One region of the Moraxella nasibovis genome, then DNA from elsewhere that is predicted to be linked to it. Evidence: riboswitches for the same ligand, from Rfam matches in the RefSeq annotation. Region 1 holds a riboswitch; the other holds the start of a gene.
What was found. A riboswitch is a leader RNA that binds a small molecule or an ion and turns the genes downstream of it on or off. The one in region 1 is predicted to bind thiamine pyrophosphate.

Region 1 (7,490 bases):
TTCATACTCAAAATCCGAAACCGCTCTAAGCCCACGAATCACCGCTTGAGCGTCTTGTTCTTTGGCAAAATCCACCAAGAGCCCCTCAAAACCCACCACCGACACACGCGACTCGCCTGCGAACACCGCCTTGACCATCGCCACTCGCTCATCAAAGCTAAACAACGGTTTTTTGTGATGGGCAAACGCCACCGCAATGACGACTTCATCAAACAATCGCAGAGCTCGCTTCACAAGATCAATGTGTCCGTTGGTAATGGGATCAAAAGTGCCAGGATATAGGGCTTTTTTTGGGGTATGTGTCGTCATTGGCTGATCATTTGGCTAAAAATAACTGCTTATGCTATCAAATTTTTGGCTAATTTAAAACCAATTTTACTTCTGTCTGTGTTTTGACTTTAAAATTAAACCAAAAACGCACCCATGAACAAGTGCGTTTTATTGTGGCGACATACTTAATAATAAGCAAAAATATCGCTTATGGTAGCTCTACCGCATATTCGCTCACATTTGGCAAACTTTTTACCAAGCCTTGCTCTTGCATGAATGTCGCCATCTGCTCATAGCGTGCTTGATCTAGAGCTTTTGGCTGTTTTGCCAGATGTGGCACAGTGTCCGCCCACGCCATGCGATTGAGCTCATTGTCCAGCTCATTTGGCTTGTAGCTCACGAAAATTTTCCATGCTTCGTCTGGATTTTGCTCAATAAAATCAGTCGCTTGGGTGATGGCTGTCATAAATCGTGCGTATTTTTCATCGCCGATGGTGTCTTTTTTTGCCACAAAAATCAGCTCATCATAAGCTGGCACGCCGTGCTGTTCTGGGTAAAACGCCACGCCTTCATGTTTTTCAAGTTTTAGCTGATTGAGTTCAAAATTACGAAACGCCCCAATCACGCCATCTGCCTGCTTGCTCAGTAGCGATGGCGACAGCGACCAATTGACATTGATCATCTGGACATCTTTTTCGCTTAAATTGGCAGATTTAAGCATGGTTTTTAGGAGCAATTCTTCAAAACCACTCACAGAATAGCCGATTTTTTTGCCTTTTAGGTCTTCTAATTTGGTAATGTTGCTGTCTTTTAGCACCACCAAGCTGTTCAAAGGCGTGTTAATCAGCGTGCCAATTCGCACCAGTGGCAAGCCTTCGGCAACCTGCTGTTGAAGTTGTGGCTGATAATCCACCGCAATGTCCGCCTGCCCTGCGGCAACCAATTTCGGTGGCATGGACGGATCGGCAGGCTCAACCACATCCACCGCCAAACCCTGCTCAGCAAAATAGCCCTTTTGCTTGGCGATGATGATGGCAGCGTGATTGGGATTAACAAACCAATCCAACAAAAGCGACACAGGCTGTGTGGTACTTGCTTGGGTTTGCGCGGCTTTGTCGTCTGCTTTTGGCGAACACGCCGCCAATAGAGCTGTCGCCAGCGTGGTTGCGATGATTTTTGAAAATTTCATAAAAACTCCTTGTTCATTTCATTTACCCAATGATTTGGTTGTTCAAATACTTTTTAATGCAAATGATTTGCCCATGGCACCCATCGTTTTAACAAATAATCGCCCAAAAAATACAAGCACAAAGCAATCACAAGCAAAACAAGTAATGCCACAAACATCAAATCCACCTGCATTCTGGCGTTGGCGTGCAACATCAAATAGCCAAGTCCTGCTGACGAACCCACCCATTCACCAACCACCGCCCCAATCGGTGCGATGGAGATGGCAATGCGAAGTCCTGATGCCAAAGCAGGCAAGCTGGCGGGTAATTTCACCTTTAATAACATCTGTATGGGCGTAATGCGATAGGTCTTGGCAATGTCCAGCCAAGCCACTGGTGTCTGACGAAGTCCATCAAAACACGCCGCCGTCACAGGAAAATAAATAATCAGCACCGTCATGACGATTTTTGAGGCAATGCCATAGCCAAACCACAGCACGAGCAAAGGGGCGATGGCAAAGACAGGAATCGCCTGCGAGATGATTAATAATGGCAATAACACGGACGAGACTTTCTTAGAGCTACTCAATATCAATGCCGACACAACGCCCATAGATACTCCAATGATAAGCCCAAGCAGGATTTCAAGCAGCGTGATTTTTGTGTGTTGCCAAACCAGTGCATGATGATCCAAAAACGACTGCCATACCAAACTGGGGCTTGGCAAAATATAGCGTGGCAACTCGCCAATGACGACCACCATTTGCCAAAGGACGAGCAAAATCACAGTAATGAGCGGAACTTTTAGCCACTTCATGACGCATCCCCTGACAATTCATGCAAAAGCTGGGCGTGCAGCTGACCAAAATTGTCGTCATCTAATGCCCTGATGGGGCGAGTTTGTGGACTGATTTTTGTGGCGATGGTGGCAGGCTGATGTTTTAGCACATAAATGTCATCGCTCAGACGAATGGCTTCTTGGGGGTCGTGCGTGATGAGTAACACGGTTTTATTACAAAGCAATTCGTACGCCAACGCCTGCAACTCATGGCGAGTAACCGCATCCAATGCCGAAAACGGCTCGTCCATCAGTACCAAATTGGCATCGCTCATCAGCGTACGGGCCAAAGCCACTCGCTGACGCTGACCACCTGATAATTGGTAGGGTTTTTTGTGCAAATGCTCGCTCATTTTTACCTTTGCCAATAAATCTTGAGCCAGACTTTGGGTTTGGGCGGAGCGTTTACCAGACAGATGGGCGAACAGTTGCACATTATCAAGCACCGAAAGCCACGGATATAGGGCATCTTGCTGTGCCATGTACGCCAAAGTCGTCCCAGTCGCCAGACGCACATCGCCTACAAAATCCGTATGCAGACCTGCAATGATTCTAAGTAGCGTGGATTTGCCCACGCCTGACGCACCAAGCAGACTGGTAAAACGCCCGTCAGATAGGGAAAAGTGAAATTGATGAAAAATGGACTGCTCGCCAAACTGTAGCGACAAATCACGAATGACAACTCGTTGCATATCAACACAACGACCAAAGACAATTAGGCATGGTTAGTTTCCTACGACAGCATTAACTGAACAGGTTCACGGGTATCATCTCAGCTCATCGCACCCCGACTAAATGAGAAAGATTATAACTTATTGCATCCAACATTGCAAAGCCTGCCATCAAAAAACCCTTTGCCAAACGATGACAAAGGGTTTTGGTGTGAATCATGAGTGAAAATCGGCAAAATTAACGCTTAGCAAAGCCTTGTTTTTGCAAATATTCCAACACAAACGGACGCACATCACCGCCAAAGGTATCGGCAATTTGAGCACGCCAATCCAAATCCAAGCCACGACCGTTGTAGTATGCTTTGACTTGTTCATTATAGTCTGCCAAGGCTTCATCGCTTGCCACTTGATAAGTGTCGGTAGAGACCAGCACTTCTAATGGCAAACGCGGACGCTGTGATTGGTTGATTTTAGATTCCCAGTCAGGGTGTCCCAAGCACAGACCAAACAATGGCACAACATGCTCAGGCAAGCCCAGCACTTCGCCCGCTCTGGCGATGTCATTACGCAGTGAGCCGATGAACACACCGCCTAAACCCAAGCTCTCGGCAGCAGCCAGCACATTTTGTGCCATCAATGCCACATCAATCGCCCCAATTAAGGTTACTTCCATCCAGTCTGTCTGCACATCGGCAAGCTGGTTGTGGCGCTTGGCATCCATACAAAATACCAAATATTCGGCACACGATTCCACATAGCCATGCCCCAAACGCTTGCCATCAGCCACCGCCTGCTGATACGCTTCATCGCTCATATCACAAGAAATCTGACGCAGTGCCGTGCGTTTTGCCGTATCTTTGACACGAATGATGCTAGATGCCTGCAAAAAGCTGGAAGTTGAGACCGCACGCCCCGCTTCTAAAATGGCGGTCAGCATTTCATCGGAAATCGGCTCGCCTGTGTATTTACGCACCGAACGATGATTGAGCAGAGTCTCTAAAGTAGGCTTGCTGTTTAGCATAAAAACATTCCTTAAATAAAGTCAATAAAATAACACGCCATCATGGTATCAATTATCCGTCATAAAGGCAAATTGAATTGATGGATATTTTGGTAAAAGCGACTTGTAACAAATGCACTACTTTATCCAAGCCAAGATTTTGTTATAATAGCAAAATTAAAAAAATATCGGACAACGAACATGGCAAAAAAACCAAGCAACCAAATCTGCGCTAACAAAAAAGCAAGGCATGAATATTTTATTGAAGAGACTTTTGAGGCGGGGCTTGCCCTAGAAGGCTGGGAAGTCAAATCCATTCGTGCAGGCAAAATGACCATCACGGACGCTTATGTGATTTTTAAAAATGGCGAGGCTTTCTTGTTCGGTGCGCACATTCAGCCACTACTGACCAGCTCAACGCACATCAACCCTGACAACATTCGCACCCGAAAGCTACTGCTCAACCGCCGTGAGATTGACAAATTATTCGGCATGGTTAATCAAAAAGGCTATGCGGTCGTGCCACTGTCTTGCTATTGGAAAGCATCTCGTGTCAAATGTGAAATCGCCCTTGCCAAAGGCAAAAAACTCCACGACAAGCGAGCCACCTTAAAAGAGCGAGATTGGCAAATGGACAAAAAGCGTGGCTTTAAGGCGGATTTTCGTTAATCACACGCCCAATCCCATCACAAAAAAAGGTCGCCATATTAGCGACCTTTTTTGTATTCATCAACAATTCACACCATTAGGCGAGCTTGCTCTTACGCATGGCAAAAACGCCCTGCCCAATCAAACACAAAATCCCCGCCCAAATCAGTCCGTAGCTTGTAAGCATGTCCCAAGTAAACACACCGCCCAATACCGTTACCGCAAGCACAAATAACAACGCAGGCTCCAAATAACCAATCAGTCCAAATAAGCTCACTGGCAAAAGGCGATTGGCTTCTAAATGCGACTGCAATGCCAAAATACTCACCACGCCCAGTCCTGCTACTTTGATGAGTAGCCAGCCGTCTTGCAATACCAAATGCACGGTCGCCATGTCATACATGAGCAAGTACACCAAGCAAAACGGCGCGATGAGTATTGCGTCCAAAAATAAGCCTGTAACTGCACGCACACCTTGGGCTCGTCTCATGGTGTAATAAATCGGATAGGTCAAGCATACCCAAAAAGTCGCCCAACTGATTTCGCCCGTGCGAACAATCTCTGCACACACGCCAGCCAACGCCAAAGCAACGGCAAGCCACTGAATCTTGGTTAATTTTTCTTTAAAAAACACAGCCAAACAACACCATCACCAATGGAAATAAAAAATAACCCATCGCCGCCTGTACACCTTGGTTATTTAGCGGTGCCCACATGAATAGCCACAGCTGGCTGGCAAAAATTGGGGTCGGTGCCAGTAGCCACAGCCACGACTTCACGCCACGCACCGCCTTTAAATCATCAACCACACCTTTCATCTGACCACTGACTGCCAAAAATGCCAGCAAACACGCCAAAATCATCACCATTCGCCACAAAAACACACTTGTGCCTGTCAAAGGCGACAGCCATTTTCCGTACGAGTACAGTACGCCAAACAGCACATTGGCAAGCACTACCAACGCCACGCCAAAGACAAATTGGCGGCGTTTTTTGTGTTCAGCTTGGACAGTCTGGGTCGATGTTAATGCCACAGGTGTGGTCAAAACAGCAGAATCAGATAAAGAAATGTTGGTGGTCATGGTCGGTCAATCTTGATAATATGAAATAAAGAATATTAAGCAATGAATGTCGCTCATTTTAATGGATTGTTTTGAGAAAAATTGCCAAAAATAAGCCAATTTGTGATTTTATTTTGCAAAAATTTTGCTTTATTGATAAAATTTTTCATCATTTGCCAATGGAATGATTGTAATCATGAATCAGATGCTAGACGACACCGACAAACTCATCTTAAACCTACTCCAAGACGATGCGACCTTGCCACTCAAAACCATCGCCGAACAAGCAGGCGTATCAGTCGCCACCGCTCAACGCCGTATCAACACACTCATTGACAATGAAATCATCGACCGACAAGTCGCCATCATCGACCCTGTCAAGGTGGGCTACACGCTGACCGTACTGGTGATGATTAAAATGGCAACTTCCAGCGTCTCCATGCAGCAGCGCTTTGAGCGAGTGATGTCTGCCGAACCCCAAGTCATGATGTGCTATGAAATCTCTGGCGATTATGATTTTGTGCTGGTGGTCAATAGTCAAAATATGCAAGATTATCATGCTTTTACACGCAAATTTTTGACCAGTGAAAACAATGTCAATCACTTTAACAGCCAGTTTGTGATGAATTTTATCAAATCTGGCACAAAAATTACGCTAAAATAAGCATTTTAAAATTGATATAAAATGTACCGCAAATCCGTAGGAGCGAAAAATCTTTCGTTCCTACAAGACCGTAGTCATAGGTTGGGCTCATCAAATAGAAAACCCAACAAATTCAATAAGTTATGCTAAATATGGTGGGCAAAACCCACCCTACACAACTTATTTGGCTATTATGAGAATTTATAAGCGTTTATTAGTATCTTATTTTAAGGATTTTGTATGAAAAAAATCGTCTGTTTGCCATTATTGGTCTGCCTGCTGACCGCTTGCGATCAACAAGCCACAAACACCGCAGCCACCCCAAGCGAGCAACCAACTACCGTATCAGCCACTGAGTCATCACACGGCTCAAATCCCCATGATTTAGAAGTCTTAGCAAAAACATTGCCTGACGATGGCACAGCCGAAGCCAAACCCATCACAACGGCAGACGGTAACATTCAAATTGATTGGTCGTTCATTGACACCAAAACCACTCGTGCCGACACCGCCAATTATGCCTATCCCATCGCCATTGACAGCAATGCCGTCAAAAACTACGCCAAAGCCTACAACATCAGCGATAAAGCCGCTCAGCACAGCATTGTCGTGAGTATGGCAGCCCCAGAAGCCTTAGGCAAATTACTTGACCAATTAGAAAACCATTACCGCAGCCACGAGCTGACCGATGGAGCGGACATGAAACTCATCGTCCATACCACGCATGAGGTGGTCGCTGACACGCACGAATATGTGTTTGCTGATAAATTTGGCGAAGGCTTGGTGCTACCGATTGAAATCAGACCTGCCACTAAATAACAAAAAAGGCGAACAATCATCTATACCCATAGAGCGGTAAAGTTACCACAAAATTAGGTAATCGCATAGGGTGGGCTATGCCCACCGTTTTAAGCATAAGCTATTGAATTTGTTGGGTTTCGTTTCACTCAACCCAACCTACGACATCACATCATTGCATGGTAATTTTATCATTCGGTGGATATAAGATTTTCGCCTTTTTGATTTTTGTGGCAAAGTTAATGGCTTTTTGCCTTTAAAGAACCCAAATAGATGGCAAACATCACCAAAAACGCACCGCCCCACTGTGTGCCATTGATCGCTTTATTTAGCCAAAAATAATCAATCAGCAGTGCCGCCACAGGCTCGGTCAATAAGAGAAGTCCTGTCAA
Region 2 (7,490 bases), 150 kb from region 1:
AGCATGACTTTGTCTGCCGTTTCGATGTCTTTTGGGTCGTTGGTAATGGTGACACTCGCCCCTGCCACTGTCAAAGCATTCGCCACCGAAAACAAATTGCCCACGCCATAATCTAGCAACGCAACTTTCGTCATGACCGCCCCCTTATAGCATCTCTTTGGTAGATGGCAATCTGCCACCAGCGCGCTCATCAATTTCGCACGCCATACGCAAGGCTCGAGCCAACGCCTTGAACACGCTTTCAATCTGATGGTGGCTGTTTTTGCCTTTTAGATTGTCAATATGCAGAGTAATGCCAGCATTATTGACCAAACCGTAGAAAAACTCACTGAACAAATCCACATCCAATTTGCCCACATAAGCACGAGTAAATGGCACATCCATATGCAGGCTTGGACGACCTGAAATATCCACCACCACACGGCTTAGGCTCTCATCAAGTGGTGCATAAAAATGCCCATAACGGCGAATACCCTTTTTGTCGCCCAATGCGATTTTTAACGCCTGACCGATGGCAATGCCTGTATCTTCAACGCTGTGATGGTCGTCAATGTGCGTATCACCCACGCATTTGACATCCAAATCAAACAGCCCGTGTCTGGTAATCTGCTCAAGCATGTGATCCAAAAACGGCACGCCAGTGTCAATATTGCCCACGCCTGTGCCGTCAATATTGAGAAAAACGCTGATTTGAGTTTCGGCGGTATTACGAGTAATCTGGGCGGTGCGTGGTGTAGTCATGACAAATCCTTGGTTTAATGACAATAAAAATAACCGCTTTATTCTACACAAAAAATACACATTTTTGGGAAAATTTTTTGGGGAAATGCGGACAAGCTTTGGGGAAAATTTGCAAAACTTTGGGAAAATTGATCCAAAATTTAAAAAACTTAGCAAATTTTTTAAGCAAATTTTTCATCAAAATTTTACAATCAAAACCCAAGCCCAAAGCCGCCAAATCGCCACAACTTCGGATAAACTTTGCCAACATTTGGGCTTTGGATTATAATAGTCATAATTTCCACCAGATTTTGAGAATGTTTATGGCAATTTTACCAATTTTACACTACCCAGACCCACGCCTGCGGACGGTCGCCGAAGAAGTCACCGTCATTGACGACACCATCAAGACACTCATCAAAGATATGTTTGAGACCATGTATGACGCACGAGGCATTGGGCTTGCGGCAACGCAGGTAGATAGGCATGTGCAAGTGGTTACGATGGATTTGGCAAAAGATGGCGAAGAGCCACAGCCCAAGGTCTATATCAACCCTAAAGTAACGCCACTGACCGAAGAGCTTGTTCCTTATCAAGAGGGCTGTCTGTCCATTCCAGAAGTGTATGACACGGTGGAACGCCCTGCTCGTGTGCGGATTGATGCTTTGGACGAAAATGGGCAGGCGTTCAGCGTGGATGCTGACGGGCTGCTGGCGGTGTGCATTCAGCACGAGCTGGATCATTTAAAGGGCATTGTGTTTGTGGATTATCTTTCTCGCCTAAAACAAGACCGCGCGCGTGATAAAGTGCGCAAAGTCATTGCCAAAAGAGGCTAGAAATCACCTCCAAGAAAAAACCCAAGCTCATCACTTGGGTTTTTATTTTTGTTGCAAAAAGCTTAGTCAAAGCCAAGTCGCTTTAAATCATCAAACCTCCCCCAAAAATCCGCCACTTTGCCTTGCCCACAGCCCTGCATAAATGCCATTTTTGGCGATCAGTTCCTCATGACTACCCATCTCAACGATTCGTCCTTGATCCATGACCACCAGCCTATCCATGCTTGCGATGGTGGATAAACGATGGGCGATGGCAATCACCGTCTTGTCCGCCATCATGTCGTCTAGGCTTTGGGTGATGGCGTGTTCCACTTCGCTGTCAAGGGCACTCGTCGCCTCGTCAAGGAGCAAAATCGGAGCGTTTTTGAGCATTACTCGTGCGATGGCGATGCGTTGGCGTTGTCCGCCAGAGAGTTTGACACCACGCTCGCCCACTTGCGTATCAAGCCCTGTGTTGCCGTGCTTGTCTTGTAGCGTCTGGATAAAATCCCAAGCGTGTGCCGCCTTTGCCGCCGCGATAATCTCATCGTCAGTCGCATTAGGGCGACCGTAGGCGATGTTCTCTCGCACGGTGCGATGAAGGAGCGATGTGTCTTGGGTTACCATGCCGATGTTTTGGCGTAAAGATTCTTGGGTAACGCCACTGATGTCCTGCCCATCAATGCAGATTTGACCGCTTTGCACCTCATAAAATCTAAGCAAAAGATTGACCAAAGTGGATTTGCCAGCACCAGATTTACCCACCAGCCCCACTTTCTCGCCTGCACGAATGGACAGATGAAAATCATTCAACAGACCAGCTTTATCGTCCGTTTTGCCATAATTAAACGCCACACCATCAAAGACAATCTCGCCACGCTGAGCGTTCAACACTTTGGCATCTGCCTTGTCAGTAATGGCGTGTGGCGTGGTCAGCGTACTCATGCCGTCTTGCACCGTACCGATGTGTTCAAACAGGCTTGCCATCTCCCACATGATCCACTGAATCATGGCTTTTAGACGCAGTGCAATGCCAGTCGCCACAGCGATCGCACCCACCGTTACCTCGCCCACCATCCACAGATACACACCAATCGCCGTGCTACCGACAATCATCAAAAGCGACACCGTCTCTGTGGTCGTCCCCAGCACCGACACCCACCGCATTTGTGTATGCACAGTCAGCATAAATTCTTGCATGGCGGACTTGGCATAGCGAAGCTCACGCTGAGAGTGACTGAACAATTTCACCGCACCGATGTTGGCATAAGCGTCCGTTACTCGCCCTGTCATTAAGGCACGAGCGTCCGCCTGACTGCTTGCCGACTGCCTTAGACGTGGCAAGAAGAATCTCATCATCGCAGCCACCACCATCAGCCACAGCACAAACGGCACAAACAGCCAAATATCCAAACCCAGCAAAATCACACCACTGGTGATCAGATACGCCGACACGAACGCCACCATCTCTGCCATCGTCATGATGGTATCACGCACCGACAACGCCGTTTGCATGACCTTGGCTGACACTCGCCCAGAAAATTCATCATGATAAAACTGCATGGACTGACCGAGCATGTGCTTATGAAACCACCAACGCAGTCGCATGGGTAGCACGCCTTGTAGCACCTGAAATCGCACCAAATTACCCACAAACTCGCCGATAATTGACAGCACGCACAGCCCCAACATCATCATGATGACCTGCCCCTTTTCCTGCCACAGCGTGCTTGGCGTATAGACCGTCAGCCAATCCACCACATCACCTGCCCAAGCAAACAAAAGCGAGCCAAACACCCCCAAAAGCACCGAAAGCACCATGCGAATAAAAATCCACACTCTCGCCCCTTCACTGCACGCCCACAAAAAAGCCAGCAATTTGCCACGAGTCATGGTCGGCATGGGACTGTCTGGATAAGGGTCAATCTTGCGTTCAAAATAAGAAAATAAGGACATATAAAATCAAACTTCTAAAATTCTAAAAATCTGACCATTATAGCAGAATTAGGCGTAACTGTTTGTTGTGAAATTTTTATGCCCATTGAATTGATAAAGCAATGCAACTGTCGTAGGTTGGGTTGAGCGATAGAGAAACCCAACATTTTATTATAAACCATTGAATTTTTTGGATTTATTCAAGCATAACTCAACCTACGACCAGTCATCACACTGCCTTGTACAACTCTCCGCCACTTTCGGCAAATTTCTCTTTCATTTCTTCCATACCTTTGGCATACTCACGCACATTTTGGGTAATTTTCATCGAGCAAAACTTTGGACCACACATCGAGCAAAAATGAGCCGATTTATGAGCCTCTTTTGGCATGGTTTCATCGTGCATACTACGAGCCGAATCTGGGTCTAATGCCAAATTAAATTGGTCTTCCCAACGAAACTCAAAACGAGCTTTCGACAGAGCATTATCACGCACTTGGGCAGACGGATGCCCTTTGGCAAGGTCGGCGGCGTGAGCAGCGATTTTATAAGTGATGATGCCGTCTTTGACATCTTTTTTATTCGGTAAGCCCAAATGCTCTTTTGGCGTGACATAACACAGCATTGCCGTGCCATACCAACCAATCATCGCCGCCCCAATTGCACTGGTGATATGGTCATAGGCAGGGGCGATGTCGGTAACAAGCGGTCCTAGCGTATAAAACGGAGCTTCGCCACAATGTTCAAGCTGCAACTCCATATTCTCCTTAATCATGTGCATGGGAACGTGTCCTGGTCCTTCAATCATCACTTGTACATCATGCTCCCACGCTCGTTTTGTCAGCTCGCCTAAGGTTTTTAATTCGCTAAATTGAGCCTCGTCATTGGCATCTTGGATACAGCCTGGTCGCAAGCCATCGCCCAAACTAAATGACACATCATAGGCTTTCATAATCTCGCAAATCTCATCAAAATGGGTATAAAGAAAATTCTCCTGATGATGAGCCAAGCACCATTGAGCCATAATCGAACCGCCACGAGAGACAATGCCCGTCAAACGATTGGCGGTAAGTGGCACATAGCGGAGCAGAACGCCTGCGTGAATGGTAAAATAATCCACGCCTTGCTCGGCTTGCTCAATGAGCGTATCTTTAAAAATCTCCCAAGTTAAATCTTCCGCCACGCCATTCACTTTTTCAAGCGCCTGATAAATCGGCACGGTGCCAATCGGTACAGGCGAATTACGAATAATCCATTCTCGTGTTTCGTGAATATTTTTCCCTGTTGATAAATCCATAATGGTATCGGCTCCCCAACGAGTCGCCCAAGTCATTTTGGCAACTTCTTCATCAATGGACGAGCCAAGAGCGGAGTTACCAATATTGGCGTTGATTTTGACCAAAAAATTTCGCCCAATAATCATCGGCTCGCATTCTGGATGGTTGATATTACACGGAATAATCGCACGCCCCATCGCCACCTCAGAACGCACAAATTCAGGGGTAATTTCACGCAAATTATTCGCCCCAAAATTCTCGCCTTGATGCTGGCGAGTATCGACACCTGCACGCTGTTTTTGGTTTTCACGAATGGCAATGTATTCCATTTCAGGGGTGATAATGCCCGCTCGTGCGTAGTGCAGTTGGGTGACATTTTTGCCTGTTTTGGCTCGGCGTGGCTTAGAGATGTGGGCAAAACGAATATTTTCGGTGCGAATGTCATTTAGACGCTGTCGCCCAAATTCTGATGATAAATTTGGCAAAATTTCGGTGTCATTTCGTTCATCAATCCAGTTTTCACGCAATTTAGGCAAGCCTTGATTTAAATCAATGTTTATATCGGGGTCGGTATAAACGCCTGATGTATCATAAACCAAAATCGGCTCGTTTTTTTCATAGCCGTCTTTGGCGAGACCTGTTGGTGTATCGGTTAGGGAAATTTCACGAAATGGCACACGAATGTCAGGGCGTGAACCTTGTACATAGACTTTACGAGATGCGGGCAAAATGCGAGTTAAATCTTTGGCATCTTGTTCATGCTGGTTGATGATGTCGGTTGGGGTTTGATTTGCGGTTTGGCTCATCATAAAATCCTTAAAAATGGCTAAAAAACAAATCAAGCCATCAAAAATCTTACGATGAATATGGGGTAAAACAACCGTTCGTGGTGAGCTAAGTCGAACCATAACGGTTGTTCGTTACCCTTCGACTTGGCTCAGAGCGAACGAACATTTTTTATTCTAACCCAAAGATTTTAAATAACTTGATTTCCTACGACAGTATGAACTGTATCAGGTTCAACGGATTGCCAATGGCTCTCAGCGATTTTTGCTTTTTAAAAGCACAACCGCACTCCGTCAAGTTAAGTCATAGCATAACAAAAATTACAATTGACAAATCGGCGTTGGTGTTACTGTATAGCGATATTGAATAGATATTTGAAGTGGTAGATTTGGCAATTGATGTTCAAGCACCAATGAGTGTTTTGGCTGTAATGATTCGACAGATATAATCGCTTGATCGTATTTACCTTCGGCTTTGAGTAACAATCCTTGTTTGGTTGGTGTGATTGTATCAACAAAAGGTTGTGCCGTTTGAAAATTCTCCGATTTGCCACAATTAAATACATAGCGTTCGGAAGTGAGATTACCTTTTTTATCTTTTTTGAAGTTGATTACAAAAAACATCTCTTGCATGGGCTCTATCGCAGCCCAATATCCTTGAAAAATCTCATTAGGCAGGGTGTTTTTATTGCTTTTGGCAATCGCTGGAGGGACATTTGCCATAAATAATAAAAACAAGATTGAAGTAGCAATGAGTTGATATGATGCTCGTGATGTCATGCGGAAACCCTTATGGAAACTGTTAAAATTTTTCGCCAGATAGGTTGAGGTCTTGGATTTGTAAATCGCATTTAATTTAGTTTAGAATATAACAAAAAATTGCGATTGACAAATAGGTGTATAATTTAAAACCTGCTTATTTGCCTAGCGATTTTATCTTTTTAATTCAATTTTTTAAGTTAATCTTAATTTATAGATAAAAATCTCAAACCGCCTTGATTACAGCATTTTGCCAAATTAAAGGGGTATTTTAGCCAATTTCTCATGAAATTGTTAAAATTTTTACTCAAAATAATGAAAACAAACAATTGAAAAAATCATAAAACACCCAAAAAATCATGCTATCATAAGCATTATTATGACAATTTTTGTTAAGATTTTATTATAAATAGGAAATCAAAAATGCACATTTTAGTCTTGGGCGGCGGCGTGATTGGCACAACCACCGCTTATTATTTGGCAAAATCTGGGGCAAAAGTCACCGTCATCGAGCGCCAAGCTGATGTCAGCGAGGAGACAAGCTTTGGCAATGCAGGGCAAATCTCCCCTGGCTACTCAACGCCTTGGGCGGCGCCAAAAATCCCACAAAAGGCGGCAAAATGGCTCATGCAAAAACACGCGCCACTTGCCATTCGCCCAGATGGCACGAGCTTTCAGCTGGCGTGGATGCGTCAAATGCTGTCCAACTGCAACGCCAGCCGATACAAGATTAACAAAGAACGCATGATGCGAGTGGCAGAGTACAGTCGTGATTGCATCCGCTCGCTCCGTGATGAGATTGGCATTAATTACGAACACCGCACAGGTGGCACTTTGCAGGTGTTTAGAAAGCCTGCTCAGCTAGAAGCGATGAAACTTGACACCAAAGTTCTGGACGAATGCGGCGTACCTTATGAAGTCTTGGACAAGGACGGACTTATCAATGCCGAGCCTGCCCTTGCCCACGCCACAGCCAATCTGTTGGGCGGACTACGCTTACCCAATGATGAAACGGGCGACTGTAATTTATTCACCAAACGCCTTGCCGAACACTCTAAAACTTTGGGCGTAGAATTTAAATTTAACACCACCATCGAAAAAATCATCACCAATAATCAAAAAGTAACAGGCGTCATTGCCAATGGCGAAACTTTGACGGCAGACGGTTTTGTCTTGGCATTAGGCAGTTATTCTCGGGC

Region 2: it holds a riboswitch for thiamine pyrophosphate, as region 1 does, so the genes downstream of both, thiC (phosphomethylpyrimidine synthase ThiC) here and LU290_RS10005 (ABC transporter ATP-binding protein) in region 1, are expected to answer to the same signal.

Annotation. Positions count from the first base shown of each region.
Region 1 covers NZ_CP089975.1:2,099,923-2,107,412, forward strand. Annotated here, with positions in the region: gene coaD (pantetheine-phosphate adenylyltransferase) at 1-309, opposite strand, end outside; gene LU290_RS09995 (ABC transporter substrate-binding protein) at 479-1,459, opposite strand; gene LU290_RS10000 (ABC transporter permease) at 1,513-2,256, opposite strand; gene LU290_RS10005 (ABC transporter ATP-binding protein) at 2,253-2,969, opposite strand; TPP riboswitch at 2,991-3,077, opposite strand; gene nfsA (oxygen-insensitive NADPH nitroreductase) at 3,187-3,969, opposite strand; gene smpB (SsrA-binding protein SmpB) at 4,150-4,617, shown strand; gene LU290_RS10020 (EamA family transporter) at 4,694-5,236, opposite strand; gene LU290_RS10025 (EamA family transporter) at 5,220-5,678, opposite strand; gene LU290_RS10030 (Lrp/AsnC family transcriptional regulator) at 5,854-6,321, shown strand; gene LU290_RS10035 (hypothetical protein) at 6,541-7,119, shown strand; gene LU290_RS10040 (DMT family transporter) at 7,338-7,490, opposite strand, start outside.
Region 2 covers NZ_CP089975.1:19,942-27,431, reverse strand. Annotated here, with positions in the region: gene hisH (imidazole glycerol phosphate synthase subunit HisH) at 1-134, opposite strand, end outside; gene hisB (imidazoleglycerol-phosphate dehydratase HisB) at 145-741, opposite strand; gene def (peptide deformylase) at 1,044-1,556, shown strand; gene LU290_RS00095 (ABC transporter ATP-binding protein) at 1,647-3,491, opposite strand; gene thiC (phosphomethylpyrimidine synthase ThiC) at 3,700-5,553, opposite strand; TPP riboswitch at 5,720-5,836, opposite strand; gene LU290_RS00085 (hypothetical protein) at 5,854-6,312, opposite strand; gene LU290_RS00080 (D-amino acid dehydrogenase) at 6,715-7,490, shown strand, end outside.